2 regions of the Achromobacter sp. EG18 genome follow, and region 1 is predicted to be linked to the other one. Evidence: predicted binding sites of a transcription regulator. Region 1 holds the regulator's gene; the other holds the start of a gene.
The links. The regulator NrdR, encoded in region 1, represses ribonucleotide reductase genes. The targets are predictions, from matches to a motif close to CACNANATNTNGTG.
Positions count from the first base shown of each region.

Region 2: the regulator NrdR is predicted to act here: its motif matches at 2,684-2,697, upstream of AC6CR5_RS06285 (ribonucleoside triphosphate reductase).

Region 1 is NZ_CM186213.1:5,125,838-5,137,487, forward strand. It holds gene tyrS (tyrosine--tRNA ligase) at 219-1,448, shown strand; gene AC6CR5_RS23585 (YbhB/YbcL family Raf kinase inhibitor-like protein) at 1,521-2,177, shown strand; gene AC6CR5_RS23590 (LysE family translocator) at 2,257-2,895, opposite strand; gene glyA (serine hydroxymethyltransferase) at 3,101-4,351, shown strand; gene nrdR (transcriptional regulator NrdR) at 4,558-5,037, shown strand; gene AC6CR5_RS23605 (GlxA family transcriptional regulator) at 5,085-6,044, opposite strand; gene AC6CR5_RS23610 (cysteine hydrolase family protein) at 6,057-6,626, opposite strand; gene ribD (bifunctional diaminohydroxyphosphoribosylaminopyrimidine deaminase/5-amino-6-(5-phosphoribosylamino)uracil reductase RibD) at 6,867-7,988, shown strand; gene AC6CR5_RS23620 (hypothetical protein) at 7,985-10,441, opposite strand; gene AC6CR5_RS23625 (DUF3142 domain-containing protein) at 10,428-11,624, opposite strand.
Region 2 is NZ_CM186213.1:1,318,894-1,330,543, reverse strand. It holds gene AC6CR5_RS06295 (anaerobic ribonucleoside-triphosphate reductase activating protein) at 1-464, opposite strand, end outside; gene nrdD (anaerobic ribonucleoside-triphosphate reductase) at 430-612, opposite strand; gene AC6CR5_RS06285 (ribonucleoside triphosphate reductase) at 677-2,677, opposite strand; gene AC6CR5_RS06280 (DUF3325 domain-containing protein) at 2,817-3,167, opposite strand; gene AC6CR5_RS06275 (PepSY-associated TM helix domain-containing protein) at 3,164-4,774, opposite strand; gene AC6CR5_RS06270 (Bug family tripartite tricarboxylate transporter substrate binding protein) at 4,960-5,952, opposite strand; gene AC6CR5_RS06265 (M20 family metallopeptidase) at 5,965-7,386, opposite strand; gene AC6CR5_RS06260 (LysR family transcriptional regulator) at 7,501-8,427, shown strand; gene AC6CR5_RS06255 (efflux RND transporter permease subunit) at 8,458-11,526, opposite strand; gene AC6CR5_RS06250 (multidrug efflux RND transporter permease subunit) at 11,523-11,650, opposite strand, start outside.

The DNA of each region.
Region 1 (11,650 bases):
GCGTGACACGAACGGCCCCCGCGCGCCACGTTTTCCGGGGCAAGGGCTGGCGCGGGGCGCATCTTGTGAACAACGGGTGGTAACCGGAGCACAACTGCGTATATATGACAGTTGCGTATGATTAGGGCGGTATCCTAGCTGATTCGGCTAGAATTTTCGATAGTTTTCGTCACTTTTTACACCTTTTTATCGGCTGAAGCCGTTGCGGCCCCCCAAAAATGTCACCCTCCGAAGCCCCCATCACCCCCGAAGTCGAAGCCGATCTGCGTATTGCCAAGCGCGGATGCGATGAGTTGCTGGTCGAAGCCGAATTCGCCCGCAAGCTGGCCCGCAGCCGCGCCACCGGCGTGCCGCTGCGCATCAAGCTGGGGCTGGACCCGACCGCGCCGGACATCCACCTGGGCCACACGGTGGTGCTCAACAAGATGCGCCAGTTGCAGGACCTGGGCCATGAGGTCATCTTCCTGATCGGCGACTTCACCTCGACCATCGGCGATCCCAGCGGCCGCAACAGCACCCGCCCGCCGCTCACGCGCGAGCAGATCGAGGCCAACGCCAAGACCTACTATGCGCAGGCCAGCCTGGTGCTGGATCCGGCGCGCACCGAGATCCGTTACAACTCGGAGTGGTGCGACCCGCTGGGCGCGCGCGGCATGATCCAGCTGGCGTCGCGCTACACCGTGGCGCGCATGATGGAACGCGAGGATTTCACCAAGCGCTTCAAGGGCGGCATCCCGATCTCGGTGCATGAATTCCTGTACCCGCTGATGCAGGGTTACGACTCGGTGGCGCTGAAGTCCGATCTGGAGCTGGGGGGCACCGATCAGAAGTTCAACCTGCTGGTCGGCCGCGAGCTGCAGAAGGAGTATGGACAGGAGCCGCAGTGCATCCTGACGATGCCGCTGCTGGTCGGCACCGACGGCGTCGAGAAGATGTCCAAGTCCAAGGGCAACTACATCGGCATTTCGGAGTCGCCCGATTCGATGTTCGGCAAGCTGATGTCGATTTCCGACACGCTGATGTGGCGCTACTTCGAGCTGCTGTCGTTCCGCTCGCTGGAAGACATCGCCGCGCTGCGCCAGGAGATCGACGGCGGCCGCAATCCGCGCGACGCCAAGGTCATGCTGGCCCAGGAAATCATCACCCGTTTCCACTCGGCCAAGGCGGCCGAGGACGCCCTGGCCGCGTTCGAGGCGCGTTTCCGCGACGGCGCGATTCCGGAGGACATGCCCGAGGTCAGCATCGGCGGCGCGCCGGTCGGCATCCTCAAACTGTTGCGCGAGGCTGGCCTGGTGGCTTCGGGTTCCGAGGCGCAGCGCAACGTCGAGCAGGGCGGGGTGCGCGTCAATGGCGACCGGGTCGAAGACAAATCGTTGCAACTGCCTGCGGGGACTTACGTGGTCCAGGTGGGCAAGCGCAAGTTCGCGCGTGTTAAGTTGAACCCATAATCGCGAAGATTTTGATACGCTGGAGGGACGTTCAAGGCTGGGATGCCTTCGCAGCACTTCAAGGAGCACGACATGAAACTTTCGAGTTTGTCTTTTTCCGATAACGAGTCGATTCCGGAGCGCTACGCCTTCGGCAAGATCGATGCGCAATCGCACGTCGCGCTGGCTGACAACTACAACCCGCAGTTTTCCTGGGACGACGTCCCGGCGGGTACGCAGTCGTTCGCCTTGATCTGCCACGACCCGGACGTTCCCTCCAAGCCCGACGACGTCAACCAGGAGGGCCGTGAAGTGCCGGCCGATCTGCCGCGGGTCGATTTCTTCCATTGGGTGCTGGTCGACCTGGCGGCCGACATGCGCGAAATCGACGAAGGCGCCTTTTCCAGCGGCATCACGCCGCGTGGCAAGGGCGGCCCGCTGGCGCCGCTGGATGCCCGTCAGGGCATCAATTCGTACTCGTCCTGGTTCGCCAACGACCACGACATGAGCGGCGACTATTTCGGCTATGACGGCCCGTGCCCGCCCTGGAACGACGCACTGGTGCACCGCTACGTGTTCACACTTTACGCGCTGGACGTCCATACGCTGAACCTGCAGGGTTCGTTCACCGGCGAGGACGCGCTGCGCGCCATCCAGAAGCACGTGCTGGCGCAGGCGTCGCTGACCGGCACCTATACGCTCAACCCGAAGCTGGCGCCCAAGCAGATCGGGGCGACCTCGGCGTCCTGATTCCTCGCGATCAGTAAAAAGGGCCGCATCAATGCGGCCCTTTTTTATTTCCCGGCCATCCGCCGGATGCGCGGCGCCTTCAGGCGCCGGCGCGTTTCAGGCGCAGCAGCGCCACGCCGAAGGCGACGAACACCGAGCCCACTACCCGGTTGATCCAGCGCAGCGCGCGTGGCTGCTGGAACAGGCGGCGGGCGCGGCGCGCCAGCAGGCCGTAGGCCAGCAGCGATGGCAGCGACAGGCCCATGAAGATGCCGGTCAGGATGAAGAACTGCGGCAGCAGCGGCTCGGCCGCGTTCAGGAACTGCGGGAACAGCGCGGTGAAGAACAGGATGGGCTTGGGATTCAGGCCGGCCACGAGGGTGGCCTCCAGGTACAGCGCCAGCGCGCCGCGCGGCGGGCGGCCCTGGCTGTCTGGCGGCGGCGCGGCCACGCTGCTGCGGCCCAGCAGGTGGCGCAGGCCCAGGTAGATCAGGTAGGCGGCGCCGGCGATCTTGAGGATGGCGAACAGCAGGGCGGACGATTGCAGCACTACGCCCAGGCCCAGCATGGCGGCGCCGGACAGCAGGAACAGGCCGGTGATATTGCCTAGCGACGACGGCAGCACGGCGCGCAGGCCGCCGGCGGCGCCATTGCGCATGGCCAGGATGCTGGCGGGGCCGGGGGTGACGACGCTGACGGCGGCGACCAGGGTGTAGGCGAGCAAAGTCTGGGTTTGCATGAAAGTTTCTCAAGTCGGATTGAGAGGGTTTTCCTGCCACGGATGGATCGCGGAAATTTCGCGCCCTTGGCGGGAATTTTGCCGCCATTCGGGGCATTTTGGCGACAGGGAAAGCGGCGGTACGCGGTAAACTATTCGTCATTATCCGGGTTTACCCACCCGGGCGCAGTTTTCTCCTCTCTTACCGCCTCAGGAACCCCCCGTCATGTTTGACCGCAACCTCACCCTCTCCAAGGCTGACCCGGACGTCTGGGCCGCCGTCCAGAAGGAAGACGTTCGCCAAGAGCAGCACATCGAGCTGATCGCTTCGGAGAACTACGCCAGCCCGGCCGTCATGGAAGCCCAGGGCACGCAGCTCACGAACAAGTACGCCGAAGGCTACCCGGGCAAGCGCTACTACGGCGGTTGCGAATACGTCGACGTGGTCGAGCAGCTGGCCATCGACCGCCTGAAGCAGATCTTCGGCGCCGAAGCCGCCAACGTGCAGCCCAACTCGGGTTCGCAGGCCAACCAGGGCGTGTACATGGCCGTCCTGAAGCCGGGCGACACGGTGCTGGGCATGAGCCTGGCCGAAGGCGGCCACCTGACGCACGGCGCGTCGGTCAACGCCTCGGGCAAGCTGTACAACTTCATCTCGTACGGCCTGGACGAAAACGAAGTCCTGAACTACGCCCAGGTCGAGCAGCTGGCCAAGGAGCACAAGCCCAAGCTGATCGTCGCCGGCGCCTCGGCCTACGCCCTGCACATCGACTTCGAGCGCATGGCCCGCATCGCCCACGACAACGGCGCGCTGTTCATGGTCGACATCGCCCACTACGCCGGCCTGGTCGCCGGCGGCGCGTACCCCAACCCGGTGCCGCACGCCGACTTCGTCACCTCGACCACGCACAAGTCGCTGCGCGGCCCGCGCGGCGGCGTCATCATGATGAAGGCCGAATACGAGAAGATCATCAACTCGGCCATCTTCCCCGGCATCCAGGGCGGTCCGCTGATGCACGTCATCGCCGGCAAGGCCGTGGCCTTCAAGGAAGCGCTGGAACCCGAATTCAAGACCTACGCGCAACAAGTGGTCAAGAACGCCAAGGTGCTGGCCGACACGCTGGTCAAGCGCGGCCTGCGCATCGTTTCGGGCCGCACCGAAAGCCACGTCATGCTGGTGGACCTGCGTGCCAAGGGCATCACGGGCAAGGAAGCCGAAGCCGTGCTGGGCCAGGCTCATATCACCGTCAACAAGAACGCCATCCCGAACGATCCGGAAAAGCCCTTCGTGACCAGCGGCATCCGCCTGGGCACGCCGGCCATGACGACCCGCGGCTTCACCGAAGCCGAGGCCGAGCTGACGGCCAACCTGATCGCCGACGTGCTGGACAACCCGCGTGACGAAGCCAACATCGCCGCCGTGCGCGCCAAGGTCAATGAGCTGACCTCGCGCTTGCCGGTGTACGGCAAGAAGTGATGCGGCGGCGGATCTTTCCCGCCGGCACATGACGAGGACGGCTCCGCAAGGGGCCGTCCTTTTGTTTTCGGGCCAATGGCGCTTGCGCGCCAGCGGTCATCGTGGCAAAAATAATAGGGACGAATTTGTCATGGTCGCCACGGATCGACTGTCGCCTCGTTACAATGTGGGCGAATTATTGCTTTCCGTGTTTTCAGGGATCACACATGCGGTGTCCATTTTGCGGCAACTCCGAAACGCAGGTCGTCGACAGCCGTGTCTCGGAAGAGGGCGACGCCATCCGTCGCCGGCGCCGCTGCCAGTCCTGTGACAAGCGCTTCACCACCTACGAGCGGGTGGAGCTGGCGATGCCGTCCGTGGTCAAGCGCAACGGCAGCCGCAGCGACTACGATCCCGCCAAGCTGCGCGCCAGCCTGAGCCTGGCGCTGCGCAAGCGCCCGGTCAGTACCGAGGACGTGGACGCCGCCGTCGCCCGCATCGAGGAACAACTCCTGGCCAGCGGGCTGCGCGAAGTGGCTTCCGGGCATATCGGCGAACTGGTCATGAACGAGCTGCGCAAGCTCGACAAGGTGGCCTACGTGCGCTTTGCGTCGGTGTACAAGAGCTTCGAGGACATCGGCGAATTCGTCGAGGCGATCCGCGAGATGCAGGGGCCGGTGCTGCCCGCCAAGCTGCGCAAGGAATGAGGGCGCTGCGCGGCGCCTGAGGGGCGCGGATTGACTCGCAAGGCGCGCTATAGCGCGGGTGTCCGCGCCATGCTGGGCGTCTGCGGTTGGAACCTGCGCCACACGCGGCGCAGGTGCTGGGCCGAGCCGAAGCCCGATTTCTCCGCCACCAGCTCCAGATTCAAGCGCGTTTCGCGCAGCATGTCGCGCGCCAGCGCCACGCGTATCTGATACAGGTAGTCCATGGGCGTGCAGCCTGCGTGCTCGCGGAACAGCCGCGTCAGGTGGCGCGGGCTGGTGTGGGCGTGTTCGGCCAGCGATTGCGCCGACCACGGCGCCGCCGGGTTGCGCACCACCGCGTCCTGCACGCGGTGCACGCCCGGATGCATGTGGTTGCGGTGTTCAAGCCAGGGCGACAGCGCCGAGTCGGTGCCGGCGCGGCGCTGGTACACCACCATGTCGCGCGCCACTTCGCTGGCCACGCGCGGGCCGCAATGGCGCGACACCATGTGCAGCGCCAGGTCGATGCCGGCGGTGATGCCGGCGCTGCTGACCAGGTTGCCGTCCTCCACGAAGATGCGGTTGTCGTGCACCCGGGCGCTGGGATCCAGGTCGGCCAGTTGCGCCAGGCAGCTATGGTGGGTAGTGCATTCGCGTTGACGCGTCAGGCCTGCCGCCGCGGCGAACAGGGCGCCGGCGCAGACCGTCATCAGCGTGAAGCCGTCGGCCGGATGGCGCTGCGCCAGCCAGTCGATGATTAGACGGGCCTCGGGTTCATCCAGGCGGATGTGCTTGCCGACCACGCCGGACACGATCACCAGCGCCTCGGGCGGCAGTTTCTCGGGTAGCGGCTGGATCCGGGCCAGGTGCAGGCCGGGAATGCCGCTTTCGACTTCGGTGGACGGGCCGCAGAAATGCTGGGCGAAGGCGTCCGGGCACAGCTTGTTGGCGACCCGGAACGCCTCGGCCGGCCCGGCCACGTCGAGCAGCACGATTCCCCGCGGCAACACGAAGTACACCGGAATCATGGCGGCGCGTCGTTATTGCGCGTCGGCGAAGACGTCGGCGGCGCGGGCGATGCGGGCGAAGCGGCCCTGCAGCACCAGTTCGGTGGCGTCGCGGATCTCGGCCGGCGTGTAGTGCTTGCCCGACGGACTCTGCATGGCGAAAGTCAGCGTGGCGTCGGTCGGGAACACCACCTTGAAGCCGTCGTCGCTGGCATGGCGGGTGGTGGTCTCGCAGCACTGTTCGGTGCGGATGCCGCTGACGATGACGCCCTCGATGCCGTGCTTGCGCAGCCAGTCCCGCAGCGTGGCGCCGTCGGCGTCCTTGGCGTAGAGGGACGAATGCACGGTCTTGTGGAACACGGCGTCGGGCTCGATGCGCAGTTCCTTGAGCGTCTTGACGTGGCCGGATGCCAGCGAGAACGGATTGGCCGGGTCGTTGGCGGCGCTGATATGGAACACCTGCAGCACCGGGATGTCGCGGGCGCGGGCGGCGTCGATCAGGCCCTGGAGTTGCGAGACGAATGCCGGATATTCCGACTCGTCCCAAAACGGACGCTGGCGGAAGGAATCCTGGACGTCGATGACGATCAATGCTTGTTTCATGGCGGCGGGCTCCGTGCCTTGGGATTTCGAGAGATACGTGGCGTATTGTGGGCCTGCCCCGGCGGCGGGGCGAGGCCGTCCCGAGACCAGCATCGGCCCAAAACGGACATGGCTGCCGGGCCGCTTGAACGATCATAGCGCGCCGGCGCGGGACGGCTAGCGCGGCGTGCCGGCGATCCGCCGCGGACATACAATCCGTGCATGATGAAGAACCCCAGCGAATCCGACGACCTGTCCTGGATGCGGCGCGCCCTGGCCCTGGCGCAGACCGTCATGTACTCGACGGCGCCCAACCCCCGGGTGGGCTGCGTCATCGTGCGCGATGGCCGCGTGCTGGGCGAGGGCGCCACCCAGCCTCCCGGCGGCCCGCATGCCGAAGTGTGCGCGCTGCGTGACGCGCAGGCGCGCGGCGAATCGGTGGCGGGCGCCACCGTCTACGTCACGCTGGAGCCGTGCAGCCATTTCGGCCGCACGCCGCCCTGCGTGGACGCCTTGCTGGCGGCCGCGCCGGCGCGGGTGGTGGTGGCGATCGGCGATCCCAACCCGCTGGTCAATGGCAAGGGGTTGGCGCGCCTGCGCCAGGCCGGTATCGCCGTCACCACCGGCATCTGCCGCGAAGAGGCGCTGGCCCTGAACGCCGGTTTCATTTCGCGCATGAGCCGCGGGCTGCCGTGGACCTGGCTCAAGATGGCGACGTCGCTGGATGGCCGCAGCGCCCTGCATAACGGCCTGTCGCAATGGATCACCGGCCCCGAGGCGCGCGCCGACGGGCATCTGTGGCGCGCGCGCAGTTGCGTGGTGCTGACCGGCATCGGCACCGTGCTCAAGGACGATCCGCAACTGACCGTGCGCAGCGTGCAGACGCCGCGCCAGCCGCGCCGGGCGGTGGTCGACGGGCGCTTCGAGATTCCCGAGGACGCGCGCCTGTTCGACGGCGGCGAGGTCATCGTGTTCACGGCGCGGGTCGACGCCGCCAAGCAGGCGCGGCTGGAAGCCAGGAACGTCCGCGTGGTGTCGATGCCCGCCGCCGAGCCCGACCGCGTGGACCTGCCGGCGATGATGCGCTGGCTGGCCGCGCAGCAGTTCAACGAAGTCCACGTCGAGGCCGGCGCCGGTTTGAGCGGCGCGCTGGTGGCGGCCGGCTGCGTCGACGAACTGCTGATATATATGGCGCCGATGTTGCTGGGCGACGCCGCCGGCGTGGTCAGGCTGCCGCTGCTGGAGCGGCTGGACGCCGCCCCGCGCTACGAATTCATCGAGGCGCAGCGGGTGGCGGCAGACCTGCGCGTGCGCGCCCGGGTGCCGGAGCATTGGCGCGGACTGTTGCGGCGAGTCGAATTGCCCGCCGTTCAGACGCCCTAGCGCTTGCCGCCGCGAGCCGCCGGGGTGGCGCTGCGCCAGGCCCACAGCGCGGCGCCGAGCGCCGCCAGCGCAAGCAGGCCGCCGGCCAGCAGCAGGCCCGGATGCTGCTGGCGCGCGCGCTCCCAGGCTTTCCATGCCTGGATGTAGTGAAAGCGCGCGGCCGACTGGAAGTCCGGTTCAGGGCATTCGCGGCCGAAGGTGTCGCTGAAGGGCACCCGGGCGCCCTGGTCCACGTAGCGCAGATAGATGGCGGAGGCGCGTTCCGGCGTGTCGTCGATGACGTACCGCGCGCCGCGGCACAGCACGGCGGCGAAGGCCTGCGAGCGGCTGGGCAGTTCGTCGGCCGCCTTCATCGCGTAGTCGGCGGCGATCTGGCGGTAGTGGTAGCGCACGTTGGGGCGCGCCTCGCTGGCGGCATAGCGCTTGCGTTCTTCCTGTGTCACATAGGGGCCCGGCAGGTCGGCCTCGGCGCGCTGCAGCGGGGTATCCAGCGGCATGCCGGCGTCGGCGCGGGCTTCGCGCCACCACGGGTTGGCGTCGCGACCCGCGCCGGCTGAATAGTTGCCGTCATAGACGGCGTAGTCCGGGCCCTGTTCATAGCCCATGATGCGGATGCCGTCGCGGCGCGCCAGCGTCGCCGCCTGGTACCAGGCCTGGGCACGGGCGGTGCGGCCCCAGGCGCTGCCTGCCGCTCGCAGGGCGTCGCCGTACCGGGCGGCGCGCTGGCGCACGTCGGACTCCTGGATCTTCCATGCGCCGTCGTCGTAGCCCCCGCTGGCAAAGCGCGGATCGGAATCGGCCGGAAAGTAGGGCAGGGCCTCGGCCACGCGGCCCTCGCGCACCAGGCGCCGCGCTAGCAGCTGGCGCAGGCGGTCATGCGCGGGCGGCGGATTCAGGCGGCTCCATTGATAGAACTGTTCGGGCGTATAGCGGCTGAAGCCGGCCGGACGCGCAGGCGCCGGCGCGGGCGGCGGCAGGCGGTCGACATAGGCCTTGAGCTCCTCGGTCGTGAGCACGCGTTCGGCCACGTAGGCGGCATCGTTCCAGTAGGGCGACAGAGGCCAGCCGTCATCGGCCGGGCTGGCGCCGTCGCGGGTCGCGGCGGCGCGGTACAGCTGGTCCAGCGCTTCCACGTACTGGCCGCGCGACAGCGACAGCACGCCTTGTTCGGCCTTGAGCAGGGAGGCCGATCCAGGTTCGAGACTGCCATCGGCCCGCGGGAATGCCGCGATCGCGCGGGCATAGGCCTGGGCGGCGAGTTCGTTGTCACCGCGGCGGATGGCCAGTTTGGCGCGCACCCACCAGGCCAATGCCGTGTCGAGCCGCTCGGCCAGGGTCTGGGCGAGATCGTAGCGGCCCACGCGATAGGCCAGCGCCGCGACCCGATCGGCATCGGCGATGCGTTGCGGGTCCTGGGTCTGCAACGCGGCCACGAGCGATTGCAGCGCCGGGTTGGGCGCGACGTTGGGCGCGCCGCCGGCGGCATCGGCCAGGCTCAGGCGGCCGGTCTGTTCGAAGTTGGCGAACGGGTCGCGGGCGCTGTCCGGCTTGCCGTCGACGATATCGCCGATACGGGCCAGGCCATACGCCACCAGCAGGCGTTGGCCCACCGGGTCGTCGATCAGGCGGCCGGCTCGCGCCGCCGACGCCAGCGCCCAGTCGGCGATCAGGCGCAGCGATTCGCGCCCGCTGATCGAGTCGCGGGCGGCCTGGGCGGCGTACAGGCGCACCGCCTGATGCAGGCCGGCCGGGGCGATGGCGTCCAGGCAGGGCGTTGCATTGACCACGTCTTCATACGCGCATTGTCCCAGGCTGCCGGTCAGCGACAGCCGCGCCTGCTGGCCGTAGCTGGCAACGGCCAGGCCGAGCGGATCGGGGGCGCCTTGCAGCGCCATCTCGCGCACGCGCGCATAGTCCTGCGCCGCCGAGCCCGGGTCCCCGGTTTCGGCCAGCATGTAGGCGGCCCAGACGCTGCGCGTCGCCGCCTGCTCGGCGGGCAGCGCCAGGATTGCCCGCAGGCGCTGGCGCGCCCGTTCCCAGCGCTGCTCGTGCGGGGCCTGCGGCGCTGTGTGGTAGTCGACCGCGGCCGCGGCATAGAGGCGGACCGCTTCAGGCAGGCCGGCGCCCGCGGCGTACGCCTGCTCGCCGTCCGGACGGGTGCGCATCAACCGCAGCTGGTCGAGCTGTGCCGGCGTGAGCGCGGGGTCGTAGGCTTCCGGGATGGCGTCGGAGCGGTAGCTGCCGTCCGGCAGCAGTGGTGATTCATTGGCGCGCAGCGAGTCCGTGGCGGGGACCAGGCGCATCGCCTCGTAGGCGAACGAATTGGCGGGCGTGCCCTGCAGCGTGCCGGCGCGGTCGTCCAGCAGTTGGGGCGGGAAGTCGGGACCGCAGGCAATGACGATGCCCGCGCCGGCCAGCAGCAAGGCGGCGATCAGCGATTTACGGTTGTACATGGAAGCTCGGGGTTGCGGCGTCACAGCGGATCCATCCTATGGCGCGTTCGGCGCCGGCGCGCAGCAGGCCATCCCGCGCGCGCCGAAGATACCCGCCCTGCCGATCATATTCAAGGGTATAGCCGTTGATGCCGTCGGCGGCGCGGCAGCGGGCGTCCAGCCTGACGATGAAGGGCAGCGGCGCATCGGTGTTGCCACGGTTGGACAGCAACACGTCGCGCGCCCCGCCCGGCCCTGGCGCAGCGGCCGCGACCGCGAGCGCCGGCGTCAGGGGGTGGCGCGCCAGCACCGCGCGCCAGGTCGGCAGGCTCCAGGCGCGCGTGTCCGCCTGGGTCGGCAGGCGGAACCAGGCGATGCCCGCCAGCCCGGCCGGCCGATCGCGGTCGAGCGTGGCGACAAAGGCCGCGATGGTGTCGGGCGCGACCAGCAGTTCCGCCGAACGGCCGCCCGGTATCAACGCAGGCCGTTCGCTTTCGACGGCGACGATCTGGCCTTGTTCGTCCCACGCGACGCGGCTGCCGTAGGCCGGCAGCGCCACCCGCCAGGGCTTTGCGGTGCGGTCGGCGTAGGCAGCGAGCCAGGCGCGCGCGCGCCTGGCGTCGAACAGCGACCCTTGCGCCGGATTCAATACGGCATGGACCTGTAGCACGGTTTCGTCCGGCACCGCCAGCAGCTCGGTCAGCGCGGCGCTTTCCAGCCAGGTGGGCAGGGCGGTGATGGACAGCCGCACGTTCTGTGGCAGGCGAGCCTTGAGCCTTGCCAGCAGCGCGGTGTAGGCCGGCAATCGCGCCGTGGGGCAGTCGTAGTCGATCTCCAGGCCGGCCAGCGCGATGCCGGCGCCGCGCCAGGCCGTGAGCATGGCGGCCGCGCGCGCGTCGATGTCGGCCTCGCTCAGGGCGCCGGCGCGACCGTCGAGCCGCAGTACCAGCACGACGGGACGCCCGGTTGCCGCCAGCGCGGCCAGATCGGGCGTTGCCTCGAACCAGGCGCCGTCGGCGCGCAGTTCGGCCGCCAGCACGCGCCACGCGCGCAGCATGTCGGCGCTGTCAGCCAGTGCGTGGTTCAGCGCGGGCGTCCAGCGCCGCTGCCAGACGTAGGCATCGTTGGGCAAGGGAGGGGCGTTGCGTTCGCAGGCTGCCAGCAGCAGCAGTCCGCACAGAACCGCCAGACGCCAACAGCGCATCGAAGCGTGGGCGATGCGCGGCCGAT
Region 2 (11,650 bases), 2.6 Mb from region 1:
TAGCGCAGCACGTCGGCCAGCCGCAGCGGATAGATGCCGGCCGTGTGCAGGCCGATGCGATAGCCCATGCGCCGCGCCTTGCGGATCATCGACGGCAGGCGCGGTTCGCTCAGCGGTTCGCCGCCGGAGAACACCACGGCGTCCAGCAGCCCCTGGCGGTTGTCGAGGAAGGCGCGCACGTCGCGCCAGTCGTAGCGCGCGTTGCGCGTCTGCAGTTCGGGGTTGTGGCAGTAGTGGCAGCGCCACGGACAGCCGGCGATGAAGATGACGGCGGCCAGCGTGCCGGGCCAGTCCACGGTGGAAAACGGCGTCAGCCCTCCCACCGCCGGGGAATGGCGCGGCAGCGGCTGGGCCGCCGGCCGCGGCGGCGCGGCATAGGCCATGCGCGGCGGGTGGCGGGCGGGGGCGGCCTTGCGGCCGCCGGCCGCTTCAGGCACGTTGTTCGACGAAGAAGCGGCGTTCATTGAATTCGCCTTGTTTGCCGGTATTGAAGGAAGACACGGGGCGGTGGTAGCCCATGACGCGGGTCCAGACTTCGCAGCGCACGCGCTGGCTGTCGTCCAGGCGCAGCGCCCGCGGGGCGGCGGCTTCGGGAGAGATCACGGTTTGCATAATGGCTCCTTGGGGAAAGGCCGGGCGGGGATCGCCCGGGGAAAAAAGCGGTCGACAGCGGCGGTCAGGCCGGCGCGCAGCAAGACGCCTGCTTGGCCAGCAATTCGGCGTCGCACTTCGGGCAGAACTCGTGGTGCCCGGCCAGATAGCCGTGGTTCGGGCAGATCGAGAACGTCGGCGTGACGGTGATGTACGGCAGCCGGAAATTCGACAGCGCGCGCCGCACCAGTTCCTTGCACGCGCTGGCCGACGACACGGCCTCGTTCATGTACAGATGCAGCACGGTGCCGCCGGTGTACTTGCCCTGCAGCGACTCCTGCAGGGCCAGCGCCTCGAACGGATCGTCGGTGTGGCCCACCGGCAGCTGGCTGGAGTTGGTGTAGTAGGGCTGGGCCTCGGTGCCCGCCTGCAGGATGCCGGGGTAGCGCTTGCGGTCTTCGCGGGCGAAGCGGTAGGTGGTGCCTTCGGCCGGCGTGGCCTCCAGGTTGTAGAGGTGCCCGGTCTCTTCCTGGAACTCGGTCATGCGCGCCCGCACCCGGTCCAGCAGGCGCACCGCCAGCGCATGGCCGGCCGGCGTGGTGACGTCCTCGGCGTCGCCGCTGAAGTTGCGGATCATCTCGTTGATGCCGTTCACGCCCAGCGTGCTGAAGTGGTTGCGCAGCGTGCCGAGGTAGCGCCGCGTGTACGGGTACAGCCCCTGGTCGATGTAGCGCTGCACCACCTTGCGCTTGGTTTCCAGCACGTCGCGGCCCAGGCCCAGCAGGTGATCCAGGCGCGCCATCAGCGCTGCCTCGTCGCCGCGGCAGGTGTGGCCCAGGCGGGCGCAGTTGACGGTCACCACGCCCACCGACCCGGTCTGCTCGGCCGAGCCGAACAGGCCGTTGCCGCGCTTGAGCAGTTCGCGCAGGTCCAGCTGCAGGCGGCAGCACATGGAGCGCACCATGTGCGGCTCCAGGTCGGAATTGAGGAAGTTCTGGAAGTACGGCAGGCCGTAGCGCGCGGTCATCTCGAACAGGCGCTCGGTGTTGGGATGGTCCCAGTCGAAGTCAGGCGTGATGTTGTAGGTGGGAATCGGGAAGGTGAACACGCGCCCCTTGGCGTCGCCGGCCATCATCACCTCGATGTAGGCGCGGTTGATCATGTCCATCTCGGCCTGCAGGTCGCCATAGGCGAACGGCATTTCCTCGCCGCCGACGTAGGGGATCTGCTCCTTCAGGTCGGCCGGGCAGGTCCAGTCGAAGGTCAGGTTGGTGAACGGCGTCTGCGTGCCCCAGCGGCTCGGCACGTTCAGGTTGTAGATCAGTTCCTGCATGCTCTGCTTGACCTCGGCGTAGGTCATCGCGTCGCGCCGGATGAAGGGCGCCATGTAGGTGTCGAACGAGCTGAAGGCCTGGGCGCCGGCCCATTCGTTCTGCAGCGTGCCCAGGAAGTTGACGATCTGGCCGATGGCCGCCGACATGTGGCGCGGCGGCGTGGCCTCGATCTTGCCGGGGATGCCGTTGAAGCCTTCGGTCAGCAGCTGGCGCAGGGACCAGCCGGCGCAATAGCCGCTGAGCATGTCCAGGTCGTGGATGTGGATGTCGCCATCGCGGTGGGCCTGGCCGGCCTCGGGGGTGAAGACGCTGGACAGCCAGTAGTTGGCGGTGACCTTGCCGGCCACGTTCAGGATCAGCCCGCCCAGGCTGTAGCCCTGGTTGGCGTTGGCGTTGACGCGCCAGTCGCGCTGTTCCAGGTATTCCTCCATGGCGCTTTCCACGTCCACCAGGGTGTGGCGCAGCGCGCGCAGGCGGGCGTGTTGTTCGCGGTAGACGATGTAGGCGCGGGCGGTGCGCCAGTAGCCGGCCTTGACCAGCGTTTCCTCGACCTGGTTCTGGATGGTCTCCACGCCGGGGCAGACGTTGCCTTCGGCGGCCAGCGCCTCGATCACCGCGCCGGTCAGCGCCTGCGCGACGTCGGCGTCCAGTTCTCCGGTGCCGCGGCCGGCGGCGGCGATGGCCGCGGCGATCTTGTCGCGGTCGAATGCGACGACCCGGCCGTCGCGCTTGAGGATGTGTTGGAGTTGCATCGCTGACACCATATGTTGTGGGGTAGGGAAACTCTACCACCACCTATGGTGTCGAAAGCCCGGCTATCGAGGCGTTTGTCGGCTTGTCTTGATGCCGGTCAAACGGCGCCGGCTGGGCCGGCGCGGACGCAATGCGGCCCTAGAAACCCAAGCCGACCCCGGCCAGCGAGATCACCAGCGCCAGGGCGGCGGTGCCTATGGCCGGGCGCGGTGCCCACGACAGCATGCCGACCCACAGCAACGCGCCGGCCGACAGCCAGCCCAGCCAGGCCACCACGCCCACGGTGTTGCCCCACAGGCCGACGCAGGGCAGCAGCGCCAGCAGCAACAGCAGGATGCCCGCGCCGCGCAGCACGCGGGAATGGCCGGCCGAGGGATCGCGGCCCCAGACCTGGTCGTAATGGCGCGGCATCGCCAGGCTCAGGCAGGCCATGCCGGAATAGGTCAGCAGCAGCGCCATGGCGATGCCGAAGGCGTCGTTGAGATTCATGCCGTGGCCTCCCGCGAAGCGCGCGTATCGCGCGGCGGCGGCGCCGACAGCGGTTTGCGGCCCAGCCGCAGCGCGGCCCAGCCGGCCGCCAGGCCCATGGCCACGGCCGTCAGTTCGACCCCGGCGCTTTCCCAGTCGCCGCGCGCGATCTGCGCCAGCGGATGGTCGCCCAGCGTCAGCAGGGACAGCAGCGGCAGCAGCAGGCACAGCGCCGACAACAGGCCCAGCTGCCACAGCCAGGCGCGCCGCGGACTGCACAGCCAGGCATGGGCCAGCGTCAGCGCCCAGACGATGAAGAAGGCGCGCAGTTCCCAGCCGGCGCGCTGCGGCAGCGACACCGGCAGCAGCCGGTTGGCCCACAGGTAGGCGACGCAGGCGATCGCCAGGCCGGCCAGGGCGGCCACGTTCAGGCCTTCGATCAGGCGGTAGACGCGCGCGGTGGCGGCGCCGAATTCGTCGCCCATCCTGGCGCGGCGCTTGACCATGAACAACACCGCGCCGGTGCCCATCATGGCGGTGCCGGCCAGGCCGCACACGAAGTACAGCCATTTCATCGCCAGTCCGCCGAACTTGACCATGTGCAGGTCGGACATCACCTGGCGCGTCAACGGCGCGGCGCCACCCTCGACGCCGCCGGGGGCGCGCAGGCGCAGCAATTGGCCGGTGGCGGCGGAGAATTCCGCCATGCCGGTGGTGCTGCTGATATGGACGTTCTGGTCGGCCTCCTCGTTCCAGCCATAGACCGCGATCCGCATCGAGCCGTCTTCGGGGTTGTTGATGACGATGGCGCGCGCGGTCTGCCCGATCAACCGTTCGGCGCGCGCGACCAGCGGTTCCAGGGCCGGCACGGCGAGCGCGGTGCCGGTCAGCGGGGGCTGGTCTTCGCGCGCCAGTTCGGCCAGGTACAGGCGGGCGGCCTCGGCGCCGGGGCCATAGGTCGCCGCGATCGGCGCCGGCATCAGGGTGAAGGCCGAGATCACGATGCCGGTATAGGCGATCATGAACTGGAAGGGCAGGGTCAGCACCGCGGTGGCGTTGTGCGCGTCCAGCCACGAACGTTGGCCCTTGCTGGCGCGGAAGGTGAAGAAATCCTTGAAGATGCGCTTGTGCGTCACCACGCCGGAAACCATCGCCACCAGCATCGCCATGGCGGCGAAGGCCACGATCCACAGGCCCAGGGGCTGCGCGTGCAGGTTGTAATGGAAGTCGACGAAGTGGTCGCCGCCGAAGGTGGCGCGGCCTGCCTCGTGGTGGTCCTCGTCCAGTTCGCGGCCGGTCTCGGGGTCGAGTTCGGCGTCGGCGTATGCGCCGTTCGAGTCGAACCAGTAGGCCACCAGGCCGTTGTCGTGGTGCCGGTTGACCGGCCAGATCTCCCACATGCCGGCGCCGGCGTGATGCCGCGCCATGTACTGCACCGCCAGATCGAGCCGGCGCGCGCGATCCACCTTCACGGGCTCGCGCGCCGCCGCCTCGGCCTCGGCCGCATGGTGCTCCGGCGTCATCCAGTGGGTGATGGGTTCGGCGAACACCGCCAGCGTCCCGGTCAGGAAGACGGCGAACAGCAGCCAGGAAAACCACAGGCCGACCCAGGTGTGGAGCCAGGCCATGGACAAACGGAAACTGGGTTTCAGAACGCGCCTCTTTCTTCTATCGACGCCGCCGCGAGCCCTGCCGCGGGTCTTTTATTGAGAATGGTTCCGATTCTAGTCGAAATGGGGTCGGAATAGGACGATTCCCGACGCCATCGTGCCGGCGGACCGTGGCCCGCCGGCGCCCGCGCGGGGCGGGCGCTTCAGTCCAGCTTGATGTCGGCGCGCCGGCCCACTTCGCCGAAGGTCTTGAGTTCCTGTTCCATGCGCGCGGTGAAGGCGGCGCCGTCCAGGTAGACCGGCTCCAGCGCCAGGTCGGCGATGGCGCGGCGTACCTGCGGGTCGGCCATGATGTCCGCGACCGCGCGGTTCAACGTGTCCAGCACCGGCGGCGGCGTGCGCGCCGGCGCCACCAGCCCGTACCAGCCCACCATCGAGACGCCGGGCAGGCCGCTTTCGATGAAGGTCGGCACGTCCGGCAACTGCGGCACGCGGTGTTCGCCGGTGACGGCCAGCGCGCGCACCTTGCCCGCCTTGACCTGCGGCGCGGCCGACGACACGGTGTCGACGCCCAGCGCGATTTCGCCGCCGATCAGCGCGGTGATGAACTGCGCGCTGCCCTTGTAGGGCACCGGCGTCATTTTGGCGCCCGCGGCCTCGGCGAACATTTCACCCACCAGGTGCGGCGCCGACCCTGGACCGAAGGTGCCGTACATCAGGCCGCCGCCGGCGGTCTTGTCGCGCGCCAGCTCGGCCGCCTGTTGCGCGGTCTTGGCCGGCAGGCTGTTCTGCGCCAGCAGCACCACCGGCGCCAGCGCCACGATGGCGATGTGCTCGAAGCTGCCGCGCGGGTCGTAGGGCAGGTCGCGCTTGAGCGCCGGCAGCACGGTGTAGGTGGTGCTGCCCGACAGCATCAGCGTGTAGCCGTCGGGCTGGGCCTGCGCCACGGCGTTGGCGCCGATGACGGTCGAGGCGCCGGGCCGGTTCTCGACGATCACGGCCTGGCCCAGCTTGCCCGACAGCCGGTTGGCCAGCAGCCGGGCCACGGCGTCGGTGGCGCCGCCGGGCGTGAACGGCACCACCAGCTTGATGGCCTGTTCGGGATAGGCGGCGTGCGCGGCGGGGGCGGCCAGGGTGGCTTGCAGGGCAAGGGCCGAAAGGCAGGCCAGCGCGGCGGCGCGGAGTCGGGCGATCATGGAAGAGTCCGGTCAGGAGGGAGAGGAATCGGTTTCGGCGGCGGCCTGGCGCAGCGCGGCGCCCTGGTCGCCCAGGTCCCAGAACAGGCCCGCCATGATGGCCAGGCCCTCGCGCGCCACGCTGCCCAGCAGATGCTCGTTGGGCGCGTGCTGGGCGCAGGCGGGGTAGGAATGCGGCACCCACAGCGTGGGCAGGCCGAGCAGGTCGGCGAAGATGTCGTTGGGCAGCGAGCCCCCCAGGTTGGGCAGCAGCGCCGGGCGCTGGCCGGTGCTGCGCTCGATCGAGGCGGCGGCCCAGCGTACCCAGGGGTTGTCGGGCGACAGGCGGGTGGCGCCGGCCTGCATGCCGACGCGGACCCGCACGTCGGCAAAGCCGGCCGCGTCCAGATGGGCGCGCACGTGCTGCTCGAGCGCGCGCCAGTCGGTGCCGACCACGAAACGCAACTGGCACCAGGCCGTGGCGACGGGCGGAATGGCATTGACCGGCTTGGCCGGATCGCCGGCGCCGAAGGTCAGCACGTCCAGGCTGTTCCAGCCGAACACCTGCTCCGAGGGCGACAGGCCGGGCTCGCCCCAGTCGTGGTCGATCGCGGGATCGTCGGCGCCGCCACCCACTTCCAGGTCCGCCAGCGCCGCCGCCACCGGCGCCGGGATGGGCGGCGGCCGCAGGCCCGGCACCAGGATGCGGCCACGCGCGTCCACCAGGGAGGCGATGGCGTGCGACAGGACGATGGCGGGATTGGCCAGCAGCCCGCCCCAGTTGCCCGAGTGGTAGCCGCGTTCGCGGGCGCGCAGGCTCAATTCGAAGTTCACCGCGCCGCGCGAGCCCATGAACAGGGTGGGGCGGGCGGCGGCCAGGCGCGGGCCGTCGCTGGCAATGAAGACGTCGGCGGCCAGCGCCTCGCGCTGCGCTTCGCAGAAGGCGGCCAGGCCGGGCGAGCCCGCTTCCTCGCCGGTCTCGATCAGCCAGGTGGCGTTGAAGCCCAGCTTGCCGTCGCGCGCCCGCAGCACCTGGCGCAGCGCGGCCAGGTTGATGGTGTGTTGCCCCTTGTTGTCGGCGGTGCCGCGGCCGTACCAGCGGTCGCCCTCGACCCGCAGGCGCCATGGATCGCGGCCGGCTTCCCACTTGGCCGCATTGCCGCGCACCACGTCGCCATGGCCGTACAGCAGCACGCCCGGCAGCGCCGGCGCTTCGATGCGCCGCGCCACCATGATCGGCAGGTCGACGCCCGCCGGGTTGGGGTGCACATGACAGGTGAAGCCCAGCTGTTCCAGCTGCGGCGCCAGCTCGTCGTTCAGGTAGGCGTGCTGGCAGGCGGCCTGGCCGGGCTCCTCGCTTTCGGTCTGGTAGGCGACGCGGCGGGCCAGTTCGGCCTGCAAGGTGCCGTCGTCATAGGCTTGGGTGGCGTGGAGGATGGCTTGTTCGCGGATCACTGCGGTCTCGGGGTAGCGGCACAGGCACAAAGTTATTACGCTTATGCGCATGCCACAATTAGATAATTCGCATTTGATCGTTGCCATTTAGGCAATGGCTTGGGGAAGCTTGCCATGATTTCGCTGGGCCTGAGGTATTTCCTGGAGGTGGCGCGCTGCGGCTCCATCGCCGGCGCCGCCGCCGCGCAGCACGTGGCGGCCTCCGCCGTGAGCCGCCAGATCGCCAAGCTGGAGGACGAGCTGGGCATTGCGCTGTTCGAGCGCCAGGCGCGCGGCATGGCATTGAGCGAGGCCGGCCGCCAGCTGGCGGCATACGCCAACGCCGCCGCGCTGGAGGCCGAGCGCGTCACCACCGGCATCCGCCAGCGCAGCGCGCTGGGCGACGTGACCATCCGGCTGGCCTGCACCGAAGGCTTTGCCCATCGCTTCCTGCCGCAGTGCATGGCCGACTTCAAGCGTATCCGCCCCGAGGCGCGCTTCCACCTGCTGGTGGAGCGGCCGGAGGAGGTCAACCGGCTGGTGCTGGAAGGGTTGTCGCAGCTGGCGCTGCGCTACACGGTGGCGCCGGACGAGCGCCTCAAGACCGAATTGCAATGCCGCGCGCCGGTCTACGCCATCATGTGCCGGCGCCATCCGCTGGCCGCGCGCCGCAGCGTCGGCGTGCGCGATCTGGCGCAGGCGCCGCTGTCGCTGGGCGACCCCGGCACCACGGTGCGCGACCTGTTCGACGCGGCCTGCGCCAATGCCGGCGTGCATATCGAGCCTGCCTACGTCTCGAACCATTCGGCGGCCTTCCTGCCGATGCTGCCGGGCAGCCAGATCGTGGCGTTGACGGGCTACCTGACAGTGATCGGCCTGCTCGCCAGCGCCGGCCTGGTGGCGGTGCCGTTCAGCAATCCCGAAATGCGCCAGCGCAGCATCCAGGTCGTGACCTTGCGCGGCGCCAATCTGCCGCCGCTGGCGCGTGCCTTTCTGGCGCTGTTGGCCGAACGCCTGACCGTGGCGCCGCGCGCCCCGGAAGTGGAACGGGGCGCGGGCTGAGGCGTCGGGCGCGGCGCGGACGGGCGGGGATCAGGCGCGCCGCGCCCGCCAGCCCGCCATCTTCAGCCGCAGCCGTTCCAGCGCCAGATACACGATCGGCGTGGTGTATAGCGTCAGGAACTGGCTGATCATCAATCCGCCGACGATGGTCACGCCCAGCGGCCGGCGCAGTTCCGAACCTTCGCCCATGCCCAGCACCAGCGGCAGCGCGCCCAGCAGGCCGGCCAGGTTGGTCATGACGATGGGCCGCAGGCGCAGCATGGCGGCGCGGTGGATGGCCTGTTCCGGCGTCAGGCCCTCGCGCCGCTCCAGGCCGAGGGCGAAGTCGATCATCAGGATGGCGTTCTTCATCACCACCCCCACCAGCAGGAACAGGCCGAGCAGGGCGATCAGGCTGAACTCGATATCGGCCAGCCGCAGCGCCAGCAGCGCGCCGACGCCGGCCGAGGGCAGGGTCGACAGGATGGTCAGCGGATGCAGCGGGCTTTCGTACAGGATGCCCAGCACCAGGTAGATCGCCACCAGCACACCCAGGATCAGCCAGGGCTGGTCCTGCAGGCTTTGCTGGAAGCTGCGGGCGTCGCCGCCCAGCCGCGTCTGGATGTGGGCGGGCACCATCAGCCGCGCCATGGCGGCGTCGATGGCGGCCAGGCCCTGCTGCAGCGAGACGCCCTCGGCCAGCGAGAAGCCGACGCCGACGGCGGCGAACAGCCCGTCGTGGAAGACGCGGTCGTTGACCAGGCCGTGCTCGTAGGTGGAGAACGCCGACAGCGGCACGCGGTTGCCGTCGGCCGCCACCACCTGCACCCGTTCCAGCACCTCGGGGTCCTCGGTGTAGCGCGGGTCCAGCTCCAGCACCACGCGGTACTGGTTCATGGGGTCGTACAGCGTCGCCACCTGGCGCTGGCTGAAGGAATTGCCGAGCACGCTGGCGATGGTGCGCATGTCCACGCCCAGGCGCCGGGCGGCGGCGCGGTCGATGTTGATGACCACCTGCTGGGTGGCGGCATCGCCCACCGCATCGACGTCGCGCAGCTCGGGAATGTCCTGCATCGCGCGCGAGATCCTGCGTGACCATTGCCGCAGCGCCGGCACGTCGCTGGCCATGATGGCCAGCTCGTGGTCGCCGGAATTGCCGAAGCCGCCCGGCATGCGCAGGTCCTGGTCGACGTTCAGGAAGAACATGCCGCCCGGCACCGGCGGGGCGTTGGCGCGCAGCCAGTCGATCACCTGGGCCGAGGATTCGCGCCGCTCGGAAGCGGGTTTCAGGCGGATCAGGAACAGCGAATTGCTGATGCCCAGGCTGCCGCCGTTGTAGCCGATCACGTCCTGCACCGCGGGGTGCTTGAGCACCAGCTGGCGGTAGACGTCGATCTTGGGCTGCATCACCTGGAACGAGAAGCCGTCGTCGCCGCGCACGAACCCCATCAGCTGGCCGGTGTCCTGCTGCGGCAGAAACCCCTTGGGCGCTTGCGCATACAGATAGGCGTTCAGCGCCACCACGGCGGCCAGCAGCAGCAGGGTCAGGCGCGCGTGGCCCAGCACCCGCGCCAGCGACGCGCCATACCATTGGTGGACGCGGGCGAACACGGCGCGCAGCCGCGAGGGCCGCGTTTGCGCCTCGGCTGGCGGCCGCAGCCAGCGCGCGCACAGGCTGGGAATGATGGCGACCGACACCACCAGCGAAATCAGGATGGCCGCCACCAGCGTGATCGAGAACTCGCGGAACAGCCGTTCCACCAGCCCGCCCATGAACAGGATCGACACGAACACCACCGACAGCGCCAGCGTCATCGCCACCAGCGTGAAGCCGACCTCGCGCACGCCGCGCAGGGCCGCCTGGCGCGGCCCCAGCCCGCGTTCCAGGTGGCGCGAGATGTTCTCCAGCACCACGATGGCGTCGTCCACCACCAGGCCCGCGGCCACGATCAGCGCCATCAGCGACAGGTTGTTGAGCGAGAAGCCCCACAGGTACATGACGGCGAAGGTGGCCACCAGGCAGACCGGAATCGCCACGCTGGGAATGGCGGCGGCGCGGGCGCTGCCGAGGAATAGCCACACCACCAGGATCACCAGCCCGACCGCCAGCCCCAGCGTGACGTGGGCCTCGCGCAGCGTGGCGTGGATGCCGGGCGAGCGGTCCAGCACCACGGTCAGGTCGACGTCGGCCGGCATCAGCGCGCGCAGGCCGGGCAGGGCCTGGTTGATGGCGGCGATGGTCTCGATGATGTTGGCGCCCGGCTGGCGGCTGATGGTCAGCACCACCGCCGGGTCGTGGTTGTGAAAGCCGCTGCTGTAGCGGTTCTCGACCGAGTCGCTGACGCGCGCGATCTGCGCCAGCCGGATGGTGGCGCCATCTTGGTGGCGCACGATCAGGCCGTTGTAGTCGTCGGCCGTGCGCGGCTGGCCGGGCGTGCCGACCTCCCAGCGCTGGCCGGCCGAGTCCAGCTGGCCCTGCGGTCCCATCGGGGCGGCGTCGGCGATGGACTGGCGCAGGTCGTCCAGCGCCACGCCATAGTGCGCCAGCGCGTTGGGGTTGACCTGCACCCGCACCGCCGGCAGCGAGCTGCCGCCCAGCGTCACTTCGCCGACGCCGACGATCTGCGACAGTTTCTGCGCCAGCACCGTGGCGCCCAGGTCGTAGAGCCGGCCGGCGGGTCGGGTGGGCGAGCTGAGCGCCAGCGCCATGATGGGCGCCTGCGACGGATTGACCTTGCGGTAGGTGGGGTTGCCGGGCATGCCGGACGGCAGCTCGGCGCGGGCGGCGTTGATGGCGGCCTGCACGTCGCGCGCGGCGGCGTTGATGTCGCGGTCCAGCTCGAATTGCAGCAGCACGCGGGTGGCGCCTTGGTTGCTGGACGAGCTCATGGCGCTGACGCCGGCGATGCCGCCCAGCGCGCGTTCCAGCGGCGCGGCCACCGTGCTGGCCATGCTCTCGGGGCTGGCGCCGGGCAGTTCGGCGCGCACCTCGATGGTGGGGAAGTCCACCTGCGGCAGGGGCGCCACCGGCAGCAGGTGCCAGGCCACCGCGCCCAGCAGCGTCAGGGCCAGCGCCAGGAAGATGCAGGCGATGGGCCGGTGCAGCAGCGCGCGGATCATGGCGCCGGCCGGTCCGCGGGCGCGGGCAGGGCCTTGCGGCGGCCCGCGCCCAGTCGGTGGAAGAACAGGTAGACGGCGGGCGTGGTGAACAGCGTCAGCACCTGGCTGACCAGCAGGCCGCCCA